3 regions of the Anaerobacillus sp. ABA4_114 genome follow, and region 2 is predicted to be linked to each of the others. Evidence: riboswitches for the same ligand, from Rfam matches in the RefSeq annotation. Region 2 holds a riboswitch; each other region holds the start of a gene.
What was found. Region 2 has a riboswitch for cyclic di-GMP ahead of ACXAEY_RS10360 (anti-repressor SinI family protein). Riboswitches for the same ligand answer to the same signal wherever they lie in the genome.
Positions count from the first base shown of each region.

Region 1 (5,671 bases), on a different contig from region 2:
ATGCGATGGGGAAATTCGATGCCATGTTATTCTGCAAGAGAGAAGTTGAATTCGGTTCAAACTACGTTTTTAAAGATAAGTATGAAGAGTTGTCAAATAAATTAAGAAATCATGATCTCCCTTCAGTGCGTTGGATGATGGAACAGGTAGATGAGGAAGGAGACTTTTATAACTTCCTGTTTAGTATTCTGATGCTTGATCGTGTAGAAAGATGGACAGGGAACCACAACAGTGTTGAAGATGAGGATAGCGTCCATCTATATCGAACCTCAGCGTTGTACGTGTGGCTTACGTTGATTAGTAAGTATGAGGTCAGCGATGACAGAGCGGACGAGCTGCATATGGTAACTGGGTTGTCTAAAGTTTTGGTACATGACGTTCCAGAAGAGTGGACAGGGGATGTGTTGGGACCGGTTAAACATTCAACGCCTGAAAGAAAGAAAGCATTTGAAGTCTACGAACAAAAAGTTGCTATAAAAATGGGGGAACAGTTACCGGAAGTATTAAGAAAAGGGATAACTGACCACATGGTAAATGCTAAGAGTGATGATTATAATGGAATGATGGTAAACATGTGCGATAAGCTTGATGCTCTATTGAAATGTAATATCGAGCGAAGGACGAATGGTTGGCATTATGAAATTAAGTATAGAGAAGAATTGATGAAAGCGCAGGCACGATTCGGGAAAGTACCTGCTGTAATGTTCTTTTTGGCTTTTCCTCTACACGATTTTGATAATCAAATGTTAATGAAAATGATATAAAGAAAAAACCGATCGAATTTAACTCGATCGGTTTTTTAGTAATCCAATTTAGTAGCCTATATAACTTGCGGGGTTTACATAGGTGAATTGCGACCCATTAAACCCATTAGCTAATGAGAAGTGAAGGTGATTACCGGTTGATGTTCCTGCTGAACCCACTCCGGCTATATGTTGTCCTCTGCTAACTCGTTGTCCTTGAGAAACGTACATTTCATTGGCGTACATATGTCCATAGATACTATAAAGTCCTAGCTTCTCGTGCTCAATAACAATCCAATTTCCATAACCATTCGCTGATCGAGCGAATAATACCCTCCCGTCGGCTATTGAATACATTGGAGTTCCTCTAGGAGCTGCGAAATCCATTCCATTATGTAGTCTTTTAGTCCCGTATACGGGATGTATTCTATATCCATACGGTGAAGTGAAGGTATAAGTGCCGCTTCTCATCGGATGAGATATTTTCCCATCGCCAGGTGCTTCTTCTATTTGCGGTTCATTTTCCCCGTTACTACCAGATTCATTATTCGCGCTTTCTTGTTTTTTCTTTTCTTCTTCTATCCGCTTTTTCTCTGCTTCTCTCTCGGCGATAATAGACGCGATTTGTCCCATAAGAGCCTGTTCTGCTGCTTCTTCTTCTTTAATGTGTTCAAGAACTTCTTTTTCTTTTTCCTTATGCTGTGCTAATAATGCGTCTTGTTTCTTTCTCTGCTCAATTTGAGTAGTTTTCAAGTCGTCAAGTTTTGATTTTTGTTGCTTTTGTATCTCCTGTTTTTTATCCAATTCAGCTTTTTGTTCTTTAAGTAGAGCGGCTTTTTCCTTAACTTCTTCGTATAATCGGTCGTTTGCTCTAGTAATATCCTTCATCACTTTTACTCTGTATACAAGATCTTCTAACCCGTCTGATTTGAAGATCATTTCCATCATGCTTACTTCCCCTCGTTTATACATCGCACGAAGGTTTTGGCTTAATGTGTCTTTCTTTTGTTTGAGTTCTTCTTCAGTATCGTTAATTTCTTCAACTTTAGAATCGATTTCCTTTTTTGTAGCATTAATTTTAGCTTCTGAATCTTTAATGCGTTTGTCTGTATCAGCTATTTTTGCTTTTATTTCTTTGAGTTCGCTTTCCACTTCAGCAATATTGTTGTGAACGTGGTGTAACTCTTTTTCTAGCTCTTCCTTGTTATTTTGATTGGTAGAAACTTTGTCTTTTAATTCATCAATCTGTTGATTATATTCGTTTATAGTTCCTTCTGCAAAGGTTGTATTCTGTGGGATCAATAGGCTCAGAGAAAGAGCTGATAGCATGATCATTTTCTTGTTTTTGTTCAATGTCTTCTACCTCCAATGGTATGAAAAGTGTTAAACATCACTTTGGATAGATGTCTTAAAACCCTTTTTGCAAAAGAAAAAACTAGCCGAATAGACTAGTTTAGCAAGTTCTTACTTTTTCTTTTTCACTTCAATAATAGTGGTGTGATTTTTTGTTTCGAATTGGAACAACTCTTTTCCGAACATAGATTTCGTTTCATCTAATAGCGGTATAACAATTGTTTCTCCGTCAACTGATATAGTCAAAAAGCGGTCTTGATCTTCTTCTAGCTCTAAACTACCAATCGTTCCAGAAGTTTTTTTGCCGTTAATTATTACATCTGCATACTTCCCATCTAACGTCTGAGAAAGGTAGTTGAAGACAAACTGAAGTAAGGTATTTTTGTCATTTTCGATAAGTAATCTCATTAAACCCCCTCGCTTTCTGTGCGCCTAACATAATAAAAAGAGTAAATATGTAAAGAAAACATATAAATTATTTGCTGTGATTGATAGGTTGAAAATTAGCATGCAAGTGTTTCTTACTCATAAGAAGGGCTTACAATTTATATTCGGAATAAAATGTCGGGTGGTGAGACTATTGAAAAAAGTATTAATTGGTTCTATTGCTGGCGTTTTAATTGCTATGTCGGCTTGTGCAAGTGATAAAAATGAAATACCTGAACAGGAGATAGAAGTAAAAGAAGGGACTCATATTTATGATGGGTTTTCTCTGGGGACAGAAGTGATACATGAGGATGGCAAAGTTTATCTTGATATTAATCTAGAGAATAAGAATGACAGTGCTGTCCCGCTTCATTACGCTAATTACAGGTTATTAAACATTAGAGTGGTTGATGAAAAGGGAGAAGAAGTATACACAAAGACCGTGAACGAGGATAAGAGAAGAGTGCTCCAGCCTATGGAGAAAATCACTTGGGGGAGTGCTTTCGCCGTAAAAACTAAAGGTAAGCATGATGTAAAAGTAGAGTTGTTGCTGAAGGATCATGATGGTGAAGGTTATTCGTATAAAAAAGAACTCCTAACAACCAATTCTTCTTTTATGGTAAATGATGAAGAGAAAGTAATTTCAGGTACGTATTTACCAAAAGGAGAACAAAGATTGATGTATGCTGGACCTAGTAACGAAGAAGTGGTTATGACAGAAGCTTTTGTATACTTCGATGATAATGGGTTTGCACAATCAGAAAACACAATGAGCGGTACAAATGTATATCTTTCAAATGAGGAAGGGCTTTATTTAATAGATATTGAAGGTCAAACGCTTGAAGATAATCTAATTGAATCGGTTAATGATAATTCGAGAGATTTGCTACTAAAGTATCCTGTTAAAAGCGGTGAGAAGTGGAGTTCTGGAGGAAATGAATATCAAATCGTTTCCGTTGATGAAACCGTAGAGACAGGGGTTAAAACTTATAATAATGCGGTTAAAGTAAAACAGACCAACGGGAATAATATTATATTCTTCTATTATCATAAAGACATTGGGTTGCTAAAAGTTCAAGCTGAAGTGAATGATCGTCTTCGAACTCAGTTTGTTCTTCACAGCATACAGTAATGTATAAGGAGTGGGCTTTTGAAAGTCACAAGAGAGGTCGTAAGAAGTAGTATCGTTAACAATTGGACTAAAAGTTCCTTAGAAAAAGGGTTTAACCCGTCAGAAGCGAGTTATTACTTATTCGATACTCTTTATCGAGGATTGAAACACGACCCTAGATTAATGAAAGAGCTATATAGAACTCTAATTGAATTGAATCATAAGGAAAATAATGTTGCGATGGTTAAGCACTTGCGTGAGAAAGAAAGTGATTTTTTCAAAGGTCAAATAGATAAGGGGTACTATCATGAATAATCAAATTGTTGATCGACTTGCACATTACATAGAAGAGGAATTTGGAAAAGACGAGGGGAAGATTTCTAAACTGAAACATGACATTAGATGTGGAATAGAAGATGCCTTAGAAGATAAGCAAAAACAACTAAATACGTATGAAAAAACCTATAACCGAAAAATCCAAAAGGTTCATTGGTATAACGAAATTAAGTTAAAAACAAGATTGGACTTTCAAGATGAGAATTGCCCTCATATTGATAGAATTTTAAAGTGGTATTCCGATATAGAGGAAGGAATGATCATTAGAAAAAACCATGGTTATAGGGAAAGTGGTGACTCTAATCAAGATGGGATTGCAAAGTGTGAGGTAAATTAAGGTCCCCTTGCAGATTCAAGTCCATAAATGAATGTGAGGAAATGAAGTTTAAGGCTTATGATGAATAAAGGTATTAATGGGATAGTTAGTCCAAGATTCGGGCTAATTATCCTATTTTATTTACATAGTTGTTCGGATGATATAGGTTGTCTTACTTTTACAAAATATGCACTAGGAAAAATAGAAAGATAGTTGAGGTTTTAGTCGTATAAAAGATATGGAAGCGAAGAAGTTAATTCTTTATTTGGGCACTTGGGGTTAGCGGAGCTAGTAGTGCAACCGACCATTTAAACATGGGGGGGTAAACAATGAAAAAGAAGTTAATGATTGTACTTGTAGGATTTGTTATTTTTGCAGGTGGCACACAAGTCTATGCGTCTTCGGTTTTAAATACGAATATAGTCAATTTGATAAGAGTTGGTTTTTCAAACATAGGTTCTTTTTATCAAGATGAAGCGAAAAAAGAGGCGGAACAAGTCCATAAAGATTCTGTTGAGGGAATATCAAAATTTGTAGACGATAAATCGACAGAAGTCATAAACGACATTGAAGGACTTAAGGAAGATGAAATTGATAGAATGCGTACGGAACTTGATAAATATGAGGAAGAAATAAGAGAAGAGGTAGAGGGTATCTCTAAAATGGAGTTTGAAAAGATAAGGAAGAAGTTCGAAATTGAAACTGATAGTAACATCGAGGAAGCGAAAATAGAAATGGAGAGAGTCATTCAACAAAAATTACAGCGGAAAATAAGAGAATAAACAAACCAGAGCCATGGGTATAAGTCACTCATGGTTCTGGTTTGTTTTAATCAGGTGTTCTATAGAAGACATGATCTCTTGAGTAGCTTGTAAAGTAACCTCTGAAGTGGTTTTCTCATTCGGATTATTTAATATAATTGGCTTCCCATAGGTAACTTTTATCTTATTAAAAAGCCTGTAGTTCCCAGTTATAGCTACTGGAATGACGGGTGTATGTGTTTTAAGTGCGAATGTAGCAGCGCCACTTTTACCTTCTCCTAACACACCGGTTTTACTTCGAGTTCCTTCTGGAAAAATACAGATCGGTTTCCCATCACGTAAGAGTTTCATAGTTGTAGTGAGGGCTTTTCTGTCCTTTGTACTTCTATTAACAGAATATGCTCCAAAGTATTTTAATATTGGTGCTGAAAATGTGTTAAAAGCTTCGGACTTTGCCATGAAGTAAATGCGGTGTTTTAGTAACAGCACAACACCTGGGGGGTCATAATTACTAATATGATTCGGGCACATAATATAACGATTATTTTTTGGGATGTTTTCAAGTCCTGTATATTCTATTCTAAATAAGGTCCTGTATAACGCGTACAATATTCTCTTTGTAAGG
Region 1 is NZ_JBSWUM010000002.1:60,699-66,369, forward strand. It holds gene ACXAEY_RS21650 (YfbR-like 5'-deoxynucleotidase) at 1-764, shown strand, start outside; gene ACXAEY_RS21655 (murein hydrolase activator EnvC family protein) at 813-2,096, opposite strand; gene ACXAEY_RS21660 (hypothetical protein) at 2,208-2,504, opposite strand; gene ACXAEY_RS21665 (hypothetical protein) at 2,677-3,654, shown strand; gene ACXAEY_RS21670 (hypothetical protein) at 3,673-3,948, shown strand; gene ACXAEY_RS21675 (hypothetical protein) at 3,941-4,306, shown strand; cyclic di-GMP riboswitch class II at 4,517-4,600, shown strand; gene ACXAEY_RS21680 (hypothetical protein) at 4,615-5,067, shown strand; gene ACXAEY_RS21685 (lysophospholipid acyltransferase family protein) at 5,092-5,671, opposite strand, start outside.
Region 1: it holds a riboswitch for cyclic di-GMP, as region 2 does, so the genes downstream of both, ACXAEY_RS21680 (hypothetical protein) here and ACXAEY_RS10360 (anti-repressor SinI family protein) in region 2, are expected to answer to the same signal.

Region 2 (5,671 bases):
AAGGATGAGACTTGAGGTCTCATCCCTTTTTATCTATTAGCAATCAAATTACAGATTTTTATCTTACAACACCTTTATGGTGATTTTAATACTCTCTAGTCTTAGACGGTAACGTTAAGAAAAACGCTAGTATCATTCCAAGCAGAAATATTACTACGCTTGCTAGGTACATTCTCTCATACCCGGCTAGTACTGTACTTTTTTCTATGGAAACAATCGTTTTATCACTTGCTGAAACTGCAATGAACCCTGCTAATATCACTGGGCCAAGCGATGTTCCGATCGAACGGAACAAACTAACGAGAGATTGACTTGCACCTGCTTCTTTCTCTGACGTGAGCTCAAACATAATGTAGTTAAGAGGAGTACCCATTGTAAATCCTATGCCGACCCCAGAAAAAATCATACCTATGATAAGCATTAGCCATCCGTTTGCTAGGAAACTAAAAATGAGTGCCCCTATTAAACTCAAACTAAAGCCAGTGAGCACAACTTGTTTCGCTCCCCATTTATCGAGTAAAACACCTCCGATCGGTGCAGCGAATCCAGAAGCAAGAGCTAGGATAACCATGACATACCCACCTCTTCCGGTTGAAAGCCCCAAAAGCAGCTCTGAAAAAGAAGGGATAAAGATCATGCTTATGATCCCTATTCCGGTAATCGTTGAGATTAACAACGCTAAGACAATATTTCGATTACGGAAATATGAAATGTTGATGATTGGATCACCATGCGAAGCTTCTATCGTTAAGAAAGGATAAACTAAAACAATACTAAAGAGTAATAACGGCCATACTGTTAACGTTGTAAAAGATTCGATAAGGTTATTCGTATCCAGATTTGTCAATCCGAGTAATAACGAAACAATAATGACGGATAGGAAAAGAGCTCCCTTCCAATCAAGCCTCGAACGGTACCCCTTTTGTTCTTCTAACGGCAGCTTTAATGCCATAAGAAAGATGATGAAAGCAATGGGGATATTCATGAAGAAAATCCATCGCCAGCTTACTTGAGCAACTAGAAATCCTCCTACAGCAGGTCCGAGAATAGAAGCGATTCCGAACATGGCTCCTATCAATCCGAGCGCCATTCCTCTCTTCTCTTTAGGAAAACTACTCCCAATAACAGCGTTTGCAATAGGAATAATACCTCCAGCTCCTGCTGCTTGAATCGCTCTTCCTGTTAAAAGCTGTAGAAGTGACCCACTTATACCGGCAATAAGAGAACCGAGAGCTAACAGGAATATACCAACAAGGAATATTCGCTTCCTACCATAAAGATCTGCCAGTTTTCCGATAATCGGCATACTGACTGCGTAAACAAGGGTGTAGATCGTAACGACCCATACAGTAAATTTCAAATCGATATCGAGTTCTTTAACCAATGTGGTTAAAGCAGGTGAAATCACACCTGAATCTAATGCGCCTAAGAATACTCCTAGGAGGAATGTTAGAAGGAGAAAACGTTGTTGCTTACCCATCATGGTCCACTCCCTTGAGAACAATATTTGGTCTACTCAGACCACAATAATTGCTTGAGATGTTTGTAATCTTCAACGTAAAAGTCTGCTCCATCTGCAGTATTTTGAAATAAACATGTTTTCATCCCAACTTCTTTTGCTGGTATGATATCTAATAAACGGTCACCCACAGCTAGATCTAATTCATGCTTGTTATGTAAATAGCGATAAGAAGCTGCGTCTGGTTTTCTTGGATATCCATCATCACCTGCTACCAGATCGGCAAAAAGATGTTCCATATTAAAATGCTGAAGAATGGTGATGACTTCTTCCCTTGGTTTGTGAGTCATGATGACATTAAGGTCTGATTTGTTCAGAATTTCCATAACACCTTCAAAAGGAGGCTTCTTACCAGGAGAAAGGGCGTTATCTAACACTCTAAATTCTTCAACTTGTTCCATTGTTAATCCAAATACATTTGTGGCATGTCGAAATGAAACTTTTAACTCTTTCAATATCTCTTCATTTGAAACATGTTCAGGAACAAACCGTTTCATAATACTAACAAAAGCTGGATACGTATCGAATAACGTGCCATCAAAATCCCATAAAATCTTCACGACTTCACTCCTTTACGTTAATCCTAAAGAAAAGCCGCTCGATCGAGCGGCTCTTTCATTAAAACTGAGTTTTTTCCTCTAAAAAGTTCTTTAGTTCAGAGATTGGCATTCTTTGTTGTTCCATTGTATCTCGGTCTCGTACAGTTACTTGCTTATCTTCAAGGGAATCAAAATCGAACGTAATCGCAAATGGTGTACCTACTTCATCGTGTCTGCGGTAACGTTTACCGATCGATCCAGCTTCATCGTAATCCACCATGAAATACTTCGCAAGTTCAGCATGAACTTCCCTAGCTTCATCCGATAATTTCTTTGAAAGTGGCAATACTGCTGCTTTAAACGGTGCTAAAGCAGGATGGAAATGCATGACACTACGAGACGTGCCATCTTCTAATTCTTGCTCTTCGTACGCTTCGATTAAGAATGCTAGTGTAACGCGGTCTGCCCCTAATGATGGTTCGATGCAATAAGGAACATAGCGCTCGCCTGTTTGCTGATCGTGGTACGTAAAGTCTTCGTTCGAATGTTCCATGTGCTTTTTCAAGTCATAATCTGTTCTTGAAGCAACTCCCCATAGTTCACCCCAACCGAATGGGAATTTGTACTCGATATCAGTAGTCGCATTACTATAATGAGAGAGCTCATCTTCAGCGTGCTCACGAAGGCGGATATTATCTTGATCAACGCCAAGATTCAATAGCCAGTTCTTACAGTAATCTTTCCAATACTGGTGCCATTCTAGTTCATCTCCAGGTTTGCAGAAGAATTCTAACTCCATTTGCTCAAATTCACGCGTACGGAATGTAAAGTTACCAGGTGTAATCTCATTTCTAAAGCTTTTTCCGACTTGTGCAATTCCGAAAGGCACTTTCTTTCTCATCGAACGCTGCACGTTTTTAAAGTTCACGAAAATACCTTGTGCTGTTTCAGGGCGAAGATAAATGTCGCTTGTACTTGAAGTCGTTACCCCTTGCTGTGTTTTAAACATGAGGTCAAATTGACGAATCTCTGTAAAGTCTTGACTGTCACACTCTGGGCACTTAATGTTATGATTTTCAATCAACCGCTCCATCTCTTCAAACGATAATCCATCAGCAATCATTTCGTTGCCTTCTTCAGAAAGTGCATCTTCAATCAGCTTATCTGCACGATGACGTGTTTTACAGCTCTTACAATCAATCAACGGGTCGTTGAAATTTCCTAGGTGACCAGATGCAACCCAAGTCTTAGGGTTCATCAAGATTGCCGCATCCAGTCCGCTATTGTGAGGAGACTCCTGTACGAACTTCTTCCACCACGCTGCTTTGATGTTGTTTTTAAGTTCTACACCTAATGGACCGTAATCCCAAGTGTTCGCTAAACCTCCGTAAATATCGGAACCAGCGAAAATAAATCCTCTGTGCTTTGAAATGGCAACGATTTGTTCCATCGAAATACTCATTTAAATCTCTCCTTCTTATCATTGTCTAACAACATAAAAAGCTCCCGCCCTCGGACAAAAATTTGTCCGGGGACGAGAGCGTATGCACCCGCGGTTCCACCCCAGTTGATGTGAAAGAACACATCCACTTTACGGTATCAACTCCAGACCGCCGTTTCACTAGACCTTTTTCGGGCTTCCACCGTCCCCGAATCTCTATAAAAAGGGTTACCTAGCTACTATCTGTCCTTCACAGTTGTTAGCTTATATATGTAATTGATATCACATATGATACAAAAAAGTTTTACTGAAAGTCAAGCGCAATCTACTCAGTATTCATAGACTACCCACTTGCCTAACTGTTTACACACATCAGATTCTTTACTTCTAAAAAAAGAGCTATCAATCGATAGCCCTCCGTTTTTGTATACGCACAGGTGTTGGATCTTTTTTGCGGTCGAGAAATGCTCGGATTTCATCTTTCTTCAACCCGATTTCTCGTGCAACTTTCATCAGCATTACCCACTCTTGATCAAGTGCTTGTTCTGGCCTGGTTTTAATCATGGCCACCCTCTCCTCCTTTGATATTTCCAGGAGGACCAGCCGTCATCGTTGAATGTTCTCAACATTAGACCTGTGTCTTTGCGTCCCATTCTTTAGAATGGTTTGCCTTTTTCTGGAGAGTTAGAACAGACACGCACTACAATGTAACGGCAGTGCTAAATCAATAGTAAAACGGGACTAAAAATTGAGAAAGTTTAATAGTTTATACAATTATACTATATTTTAGCAATAATTCAATATATTTTGTATCGATTCTAACACTTTATCTTCTGCATCATAAACTAATCATGTATGATCTTGCTAAAGCTTGATCAGGGAGGGAATCGAATGGAACGAAATCAGATTGGAACCGCATGGCAAGGCACTCACGTCGTTTTACTAAGGTGTACTCCCTTAAACAAAGTTGTAGGATTTTATCCTAGTCTCCATGCACCTACAGAACCTGTAAGTCATCTTTGCAGTGAAGCATTATCGACATACCTCAGCATCGGTTATGTCATATCACATGTACATTCATTACAGGACGGAACGGTCGAGTATATCTTGACAAAAAATTAAAACAGCCCGTCGAGATTGCCTCGACAGGCTGTTTATTAAAAGTCAGATAAGTAATCTTTTACTTGATCTGGATTCTTTGTGTTGGCACTATGAAGATGCCCAACTTTTTTTCCATCTTTATAAACGAGGAGACTTGGAATACCCATCACTTCATTTTCCTCTGTTATTTCAGGGAATTGCTCAATATCAATTTGTGCCCATTGTTTATCGCTATGTTCTTTGATGATATCGTCGATAAATAAGTCAAGGCGTTTACAGTCCGGGCACCAATTCGCTTCGTATTTTAATATCGTCACTTTAGAATCATTGATTAGATTATCATAAGATTGTTTTGATTCGATTTGTTGCATGTAAATCTTCTCCTTTACTCGTTACTATAGGCTAGTATAACTTACAATGAGATCATTTGTCTGTAATTGTGATTACAGTTTTCTATAAAGAGATACCAGTGTTAACGAGTGCTTCAGAAATAACCATGTGGCCACATTCATTAGGGTGTATGCCATCAAAGGACAAAAGCCGTTCTTCATTGCCCTCAAACAAACGATAAGCATCTGCCACTTTTACATCATTATTCTTTGTACATGTTACTAGATTTTGATTAAATCGATTGACCCAATCTTTTGCGAATGAAAGATGGGGATAAGGATTATACAAATTAACGATTCGAATCATAGCAGGCTTCTTTACTGTCATCGATAGGTGGCTTACAATCCAATTCATGTTTGTACAGCATTCTTCGAGCGCTTTCTGGAAAACAGCTTCTTCCTTATTTATAGCAAACTCTTCAGCTGCATCGATCAAATCATTTCCACCGGCCGTAATCGTAATAACATTGGCATGTTCGATCGGTAACGATTGCTCTAGCCAGTCTCTAACGTCGCGAGTAGTTGCTCCATTTCTTGCATATTTTGTTAGGAGAACATTTTCTTCTAACTTATCAAAGATAGCCGAACGATAGTAATCTGGAAAAGTCGGTGAAAAAAGGATTGTGCCTGTACCTAATGTAATAGAATCTCCAATAGCCGAATAAAGAAGATGCGACAAACC
Region 2 is NZ_JBSWUM010000001.1:2,058,646-2,064,316, forward strand. It holds gene ACXAEY_RS10345 (MFS transporter) at 86-1,480, opposite strand; gene ACXAEY_RS10350 (HAD-IA family hydrolase) at 1,513-2,079, opposite strand; gene ACXAEY_RS10355 (glycine--tRNA ligase) at 2,138-3,520, opposite strand; gene ACXAEY_RS10360 (anti-repressor SinI family protein) at 3,902-4,063, opposite strand; cyclic di-GMP riboswitch class I at 4,090-4,180, opposite strand; gene ACXAEY_RS10365 (hypothetical protein) at 4,391-4,621, shown strand; gene ACXAEY_RS10370 (thioredoxin family protein) at 4,657-4,971, opposite strand; gene ACXAEY_RS10375 (SGNH/GDSL hydrolase family protein) at 5,054-5,668, opposite strand.

Region 3 (5,671 bases), 1.7 Mb from region 2:
TTGAGAGGATCCTTCATCCATTCACCATCGACGATAAACTTGTACTGGTGCATTCCGTTCGATAGATCATCGACTTTAAGGCTCCAGACATCTCCCTCACCTTTCGTCATCTCAAGAGCGCCGTTTTCCCAATCCGTAAAATCACCAGCGACTTTGACAGACGTCTTGCTACCGTCTCCCTGATAGTTGAACGTTGCGCTCGATCCTTCGATTACCGGACTCGTAAGCGTTGCAGCTTCGACACCCGGCATTGCTCCTGCCAGCAACTGCAACACGAGTACGATTGCTAGCGACAAAGAAAGCCGTTTTCGATTACGCCGTTTCATCGATATCCCCCTTTAATTTAAATCTACAGTTTGTGAAACCGTTTGCACAAAAACGTTAGTGAAATCGATTGCGCAAAGTTGCACAAAAACCATCTCACTAAATAAGCAAACGCTTTCAAACTTATGATGCCACAGGTTTGGCAGGTAATCAACTCCTTTTGGTTAAATGTGCTAATTTTCATACATTTCGATAGGTAATTCGTCTGGATCTTGAAAAAAGGTGAACCGCTTCCCTGTTAACTCGTCTACTCTAATTTCTTCAACGCTAGTGACACCTTTCCTTCTAAGCTCCTGTGCAGCCCATTCGATGTCGTCCACTTCAAATGCAATATGCCGAAGTCCACGTGCTTCCGGATAGCTTGGGCGCAGAGGAGCGGAATTGAAGGAGAACAGTTCGATTCGCGTATGCTCTCCAACCGCTAGATCAAGTTTGTATGACTCTCTTTCGTTCCGGTACGTTTCTTCTAATACCGTTAATCCCAGTACATTCACATAAAAATCTTTCGAGCGTTGATAATCTGAACATATGATGGCAACATGGTGTACCTTTTTAAACATCTTCGATCACCTCTATACTAACTTAGCGACGGTTCGTTCTTACGTCAAGCTACAGAAGTGACTCCGCTCCATCAACGTACATCGCTGTTCCCGTCACATGACTGGATGCATCTGAAATGAGAAAATAAACGACATCAGCGACTTGTTCAGGCTTTCCTGCTTTTTCTTCTAACGGGTGGCTACCTTCTGGATACTCTACAGGTATTTCAATTTCTTTAACACTTTCCTTTTGATCCGTATTTTCATCGATATTGGTTTCGATCGCTCCAGGACAAATCGCGTTCACTCTTATGTTATAGTTCGCTAGTTCAAGCGCAGCCATCTTCATAAACGCAACTTGCCCTGCCTTCGATGTGCTGTATGCAGACATCCCGAAGTTCGAGAACGTTCGATTTCCATTGATCGAACTTGTGATGACCATACTCCCTCCGTGCTTCTTCATATATGGAACAGTATGCTTCACCATGAGAAACGTACTTCTCAAATTCGTTTGAATCGTTTGATCCCAATTGTCTACACTCATTTCTTCAATCGGTTGAAGCGTCCCGTTGATTCCAGCATTGTTAAAGAGATAATCGATCGCACCTGTTTTTTCGCTTACTTCTTGAAGCTTACTGACAACCTGGTCTTCATCAGACACATCGACTTCATATGCGAACGCCTCACCGCCTAGGGAGATGATCTCCTCTTTTACTTCTTCTACACGACTTTCTTCTACATCGAACAAACAAACTGTGATGCCTTCCTTTGCGAACCGCTTTGCAGCTGCTGCTCCAATACCAGATCCGCCACCTGTAATCACCGCAATTTTCTTCATGAATTTCCCTCCTCGTCTTCCTTCTATACCCATTCTTTCGGTGGGTCAGTCTAAAAAAATAACCGGCATCCTTTACGTTTCACTGTAACTATTTATGAAATGACAAAAAAAGTTGTTATAGCTTTCAAAAAACAACAAATTTCTTACCATTTTCGGACTATGATAGATGTATAACATCATTCGTTTACATAGGTCTAAAGTATCAGGTATCCTCCAGCAAAAAGGCACCCTACTTTGAAAGAAGTAGATCGCAAAGTTATCAGATCTAAGGGAGGCGTAAGATGTTTCCTAAGATGGCTGAACTACCTGGGAACATAGAGGAGGAGTGAGGATGGAAACAAGTGAAAAAGTGAGGCTCGATGAGGAATGGGTATTTCTAATTCTTACTGCGAAGGAATTAGGATTATCAGTGGAAGAGGTGAAAGCGTTTATTAAAAAGGAGGAAATAGTCAGGGATTCGAAGGAATGAGTGGAGGGCGATTAACGCTTTTGTTCTATTTACGGAACATACCCATACTGATATAATATTTAGTAACTGAGTATGATGTTGACGTATGGGAGGGTAAGACATGATAGGAGAGCAAGTAAAGAAGTATCGATTACGTAAAGGCCTCTCACTTTCAGAATTAGCTGAACGCGCTAGTGTAGCAAAATCCTATTTGAGTTCAATCGAACGAAACATACAATCTAACCCTTCTATTCAATTTTTGGAGAAGATTTCAGGAGTATTAGATGTTTCCGTAGAGGTACTTCTTCAAGGAGATAACCTCATCCATCAAAGCGAGTTGGATTCAGAGTGGAAAAAGCTTGTTAAAGAAGCGATGAATTCGGGAGTTAGTAAAGAACAATTCAAAGAATTTCTAGAGTTTAACAAGTGGCGTGCAAAGCAAGGAAGCGACAAATAATCGATCTGACACGGGAGCCTTAGGTGAAGGCTCTTTTTATTATGATTTACAGTAAAAAGAGCCAGTAGGCATGATAGAGTAATATCGCAGTATAAAGAACAATTGCGACGTTCAACAGCCATCTTATTAACCGCGTTTGAAAGTCATTCTTTATGCTTCCCATAAACACAAGTAAGATCGACAGTATGATCTTAAAACATAGAAAGACAGATGGATGGATACTAAATAATAGGTTCATCAGTGGATTCGCTTCTTCTATCACGTTGTTCTGTACGCCCCAGTATGTAATGACGCCATCGATGAAATTACAGCATGCCAAATAGTACATGATGGATTGAAGGGAAGACCGTGTATCCCTACTCATTCTGAGTTCGAGGAAATGATCTGATTCTTAATGATTTCACTTAATTCGTTATAAAGTTTCCGCTCGTCCTCAAAAAGCCACCTTCTATTTTCCTCCTGCAATTCGAGCTCCTTAATCTTTTTAAGAATAAAGTCTAAGTCACAGCGCCCTTTGTATTCATCGTTAATATAAAGTTTGCCGATCCTTTCATCGAGTGCAACGACTTTGACTCTCTTCTCTGTGATGTACGATACAAACGTGCGATCTCCAAGCTTGATCATCTAAATTCCCCCTTATTTTTTTGAGGAATTATCGAGGAATTGTCTAATCTCTTCCTTACTTAGCCCTAACTTCTTCGCTTTCGAAATAAGGTTGATCCACTCTAAGTCCAATTTTTCTCCACCATACGCTCTCATTTTCAACCTCCTTACTTTTTTCTCCATAATCCGACATTATAAAGAACGTTTTGTTCTTTATTTAGAATATAACTCTAATATAAGCCTATCAGATCGATTGTAAAAGACTGAAAATTCTTTATTTTATTTGTGTTTATGTGGAAAACCTAGCCTTTTCTAACCTATGCTTTATTTTTCTTATAATTCCATATATTAACGTTTTTAACTTAAGACTTTTGTTCTGTTTACAGAACATGATGTTCTTGATAAAATCGAATTATCAAATACTAACAAAGTTGAGGTATTGGGGATGATAGGTGAAAAGATTAAGCTTTACCGAAATCGCATGGGACTGTCATTAACTGAATTAGCGAAGCGAGCTGGGGTAGCAAAATCATACCTCAGTTCAATCGAGCGCAATCAACAGGCCAACCCCTCCATACAATTCCTCGAAAAAATCGCGGCTGTATTAAAGGTGCCTATGGATGTGTTCATTCATGAAGATGAATTCGAAGAAAGAGAACCCAATCTAGATCCTGAATGGCAGTCGTTGATCGAAGAAGCGATGCGGTCTGGCATCACGAAAGAAGACTTTGAGGAATTTCTCGAGTTTAGGAAGTGGCAATTAAACAAGAAAGGCTAATGAAAAACTCCCGCCTGGAGTGGACGGGAGTTTAACAACTTATTCAGCAGAATTCTCAGAGTTAGTGGATCCGTTGTTCGAAGCAGGTTCTTCCGTATTACTTCCGTTATTGGTCGTATTATTGTTTCCTTCTTCTTCTCCACCGCTACAAGCAGTGATGAGCATAACAGCTAGAAACGAAGTTGCAATTTTGGCCATGAATTTCTTATTCATTATCAAAATTCCTCCCTAACCAAGTTTGACCGCGGCTACTGAATAAGCGGTTGACCAAATCATAACAACAAAATTCTCCCATGTGTGGCAATTAACAGAGTCTCAATAAAGCCTTTAAATGCTTAACAAAATCGCACAACGTTTTTACAATTGAACTAAAAAAAGCACCTCGAAATTCGAGATGCTTGAAAGATCGTTATTTGAGGGCAAACATGATTTCCGCTTCCGCAGCAACTTCACCATCGACCGTCGCTGTCGCTTTTCCTTTGCCCATAGGTCCTTTAATACGGATGATCTCAACTTCTAAGCGGAGCTGATCGCCTGGCTTAACTTGTCTCTTAAAGCGGCATTTATCGATGCCTGTAAAGAAAGCAAGCTTCCCTTGGTTCTCTTCCTTCTTAAGCATAGCAACCGCACCGACCTGCGCAAGTGCTTCTACAATTAAAACACCTGGCATGACAGGGTAATCAGGAAAGTGACCGTTGAAAAATTCTTCGTTGGCTGTAACGTTCTTAATTCCGATCGCTCTCACTTCTTCCTCTACTTCAACGATCTTGTCGACAAGTAGAAAAGGATAGCGATGTGGAATGATCGATTTGATATCTTGAATGTCCATCATCACGAGTGCTCCCTTCTTTTACTCCGTTTCTTTCTTAACAATATCAGAGATCTTCACCCAGGTCTCTTTTTTGAAGACGTCTCCCGGGCTTCCTTCTCCGATGACCCCGTATCCAATCATAGCTCCTGCAGCCAGTGAAAAGGCAAGAAGGAGTACAACGAGAATAAGGCGCAGCCAAATCGGGATCAACCGAATTCTAGGCATACGCTCTTTTATTTTCTTATTCTTTGTCTTTTTCTCCTCATCATTCATGTTAATTTCTGAGGTTTCATTTACGTTTTCATGGTTGTTCGCCATCATGATAACACCCTTACGAATAGTTTCCGTTACCTAAGAACTTCCGATAAGTTAGACTAGTTTCTTTTTAGCGATTTTGTCCATATGTTCTAGCATTAAGCCTGTCCCTTTTGCAACGCAGCTCATTGGTTCTTCAGCAACTAATACAGGAACCATCAATTCTTCAGCAAACAATTGATCGATTCCATGAAGAAGCGCGCCTCCACCTGTCATGATCACGCCGCGATCGATGATATCTGCCGAAAGTTCAGGAGGAGTACGTTCAAGAACGCTTTTCGCTGCCATCACCATATGAGAGATCGGTTCTTGTAACGCCTGCTGAATTTCATCAGATTTCACTGTGATGGTTCTAGGAAGTCCAGTAACCATGTCACGTCCGCGTATGTCGAGCTCTTCTTTCCGACCACCTGGAAATACCGTTGCAACATTGATCTTGATCTGTTCTGCCGTTCGTTCACCGATCAATAGCTTGTACTCTTTCTTGATATAGTCTAAGATCTCGTAATCGAACTTGTCCCCTGCCATCTTAATGGAAGAGGCGGTGACGATATCGCC
Region 3 is NZ_JBSWUM010000001.1:358,203-363,873, reverse strand. It holds gene ACXAEY_RS01880 (alpha amylase N-terminal ig-like domain-containing protein) at 1-326, opposite strand, end outside; gene gloA2 (SMU1112c/YaeR family gloxylase I-like metalloprotein) at 498-884, opposite strand; gene ACXAEY_RS01870 (SDR family oxidoreductase) at 934-1,701, opposite strand; cyclic di-GMP riboswitch class I at 1,915-2,011, shown strand; gene sinI (DNA-binding anti-repressor SinI) at 2,033-2,170, shown strand; gene ACXAEY_RS01860 (helix-turn-helix domain-containing protein) at 2,271-2,606, shown strand; gene ACXAEY_RS01855 (DUF5658 family protein) at 2,653-2,970, opposite strand; gene ACXAEY_RS01850 (hypothetical protein) at 2,967-3,230, opposite strand; gene ACXAEY_RS01845 (anti-repressor SinI family protein) at 3,243-3,365, opposite strand; gene ACXAEY_RS01840 (helix-turn-helix domain-containing protein) at 3,655-3,987, shown strand; gene ACXAEY_RS01835 (hypothetical protein) at 4,027-4,200, opposite strand; gene fabZ (3-hydroxyacyl-ACP dehydratase FabZ) at 4,397-4,819, opposite strand; gene ACXAEY_RS01825 (DNA-directed RNA polymerase subunit beta) at 4,838-5,116, opposite strand; gene mreB (rod shape-determining protein) at 5,168-5,671, opposite strand, start outside.
Region 3: it holds a riboswitch for cyclic di-GMP, as region 2 does, so the genes downstream of both, sinI (DNA-binding anti-repressor SinI) here and ACXAEY_RS10360 (anti-repressor SinI family protein) in region 2, are expected to answer to the same signal.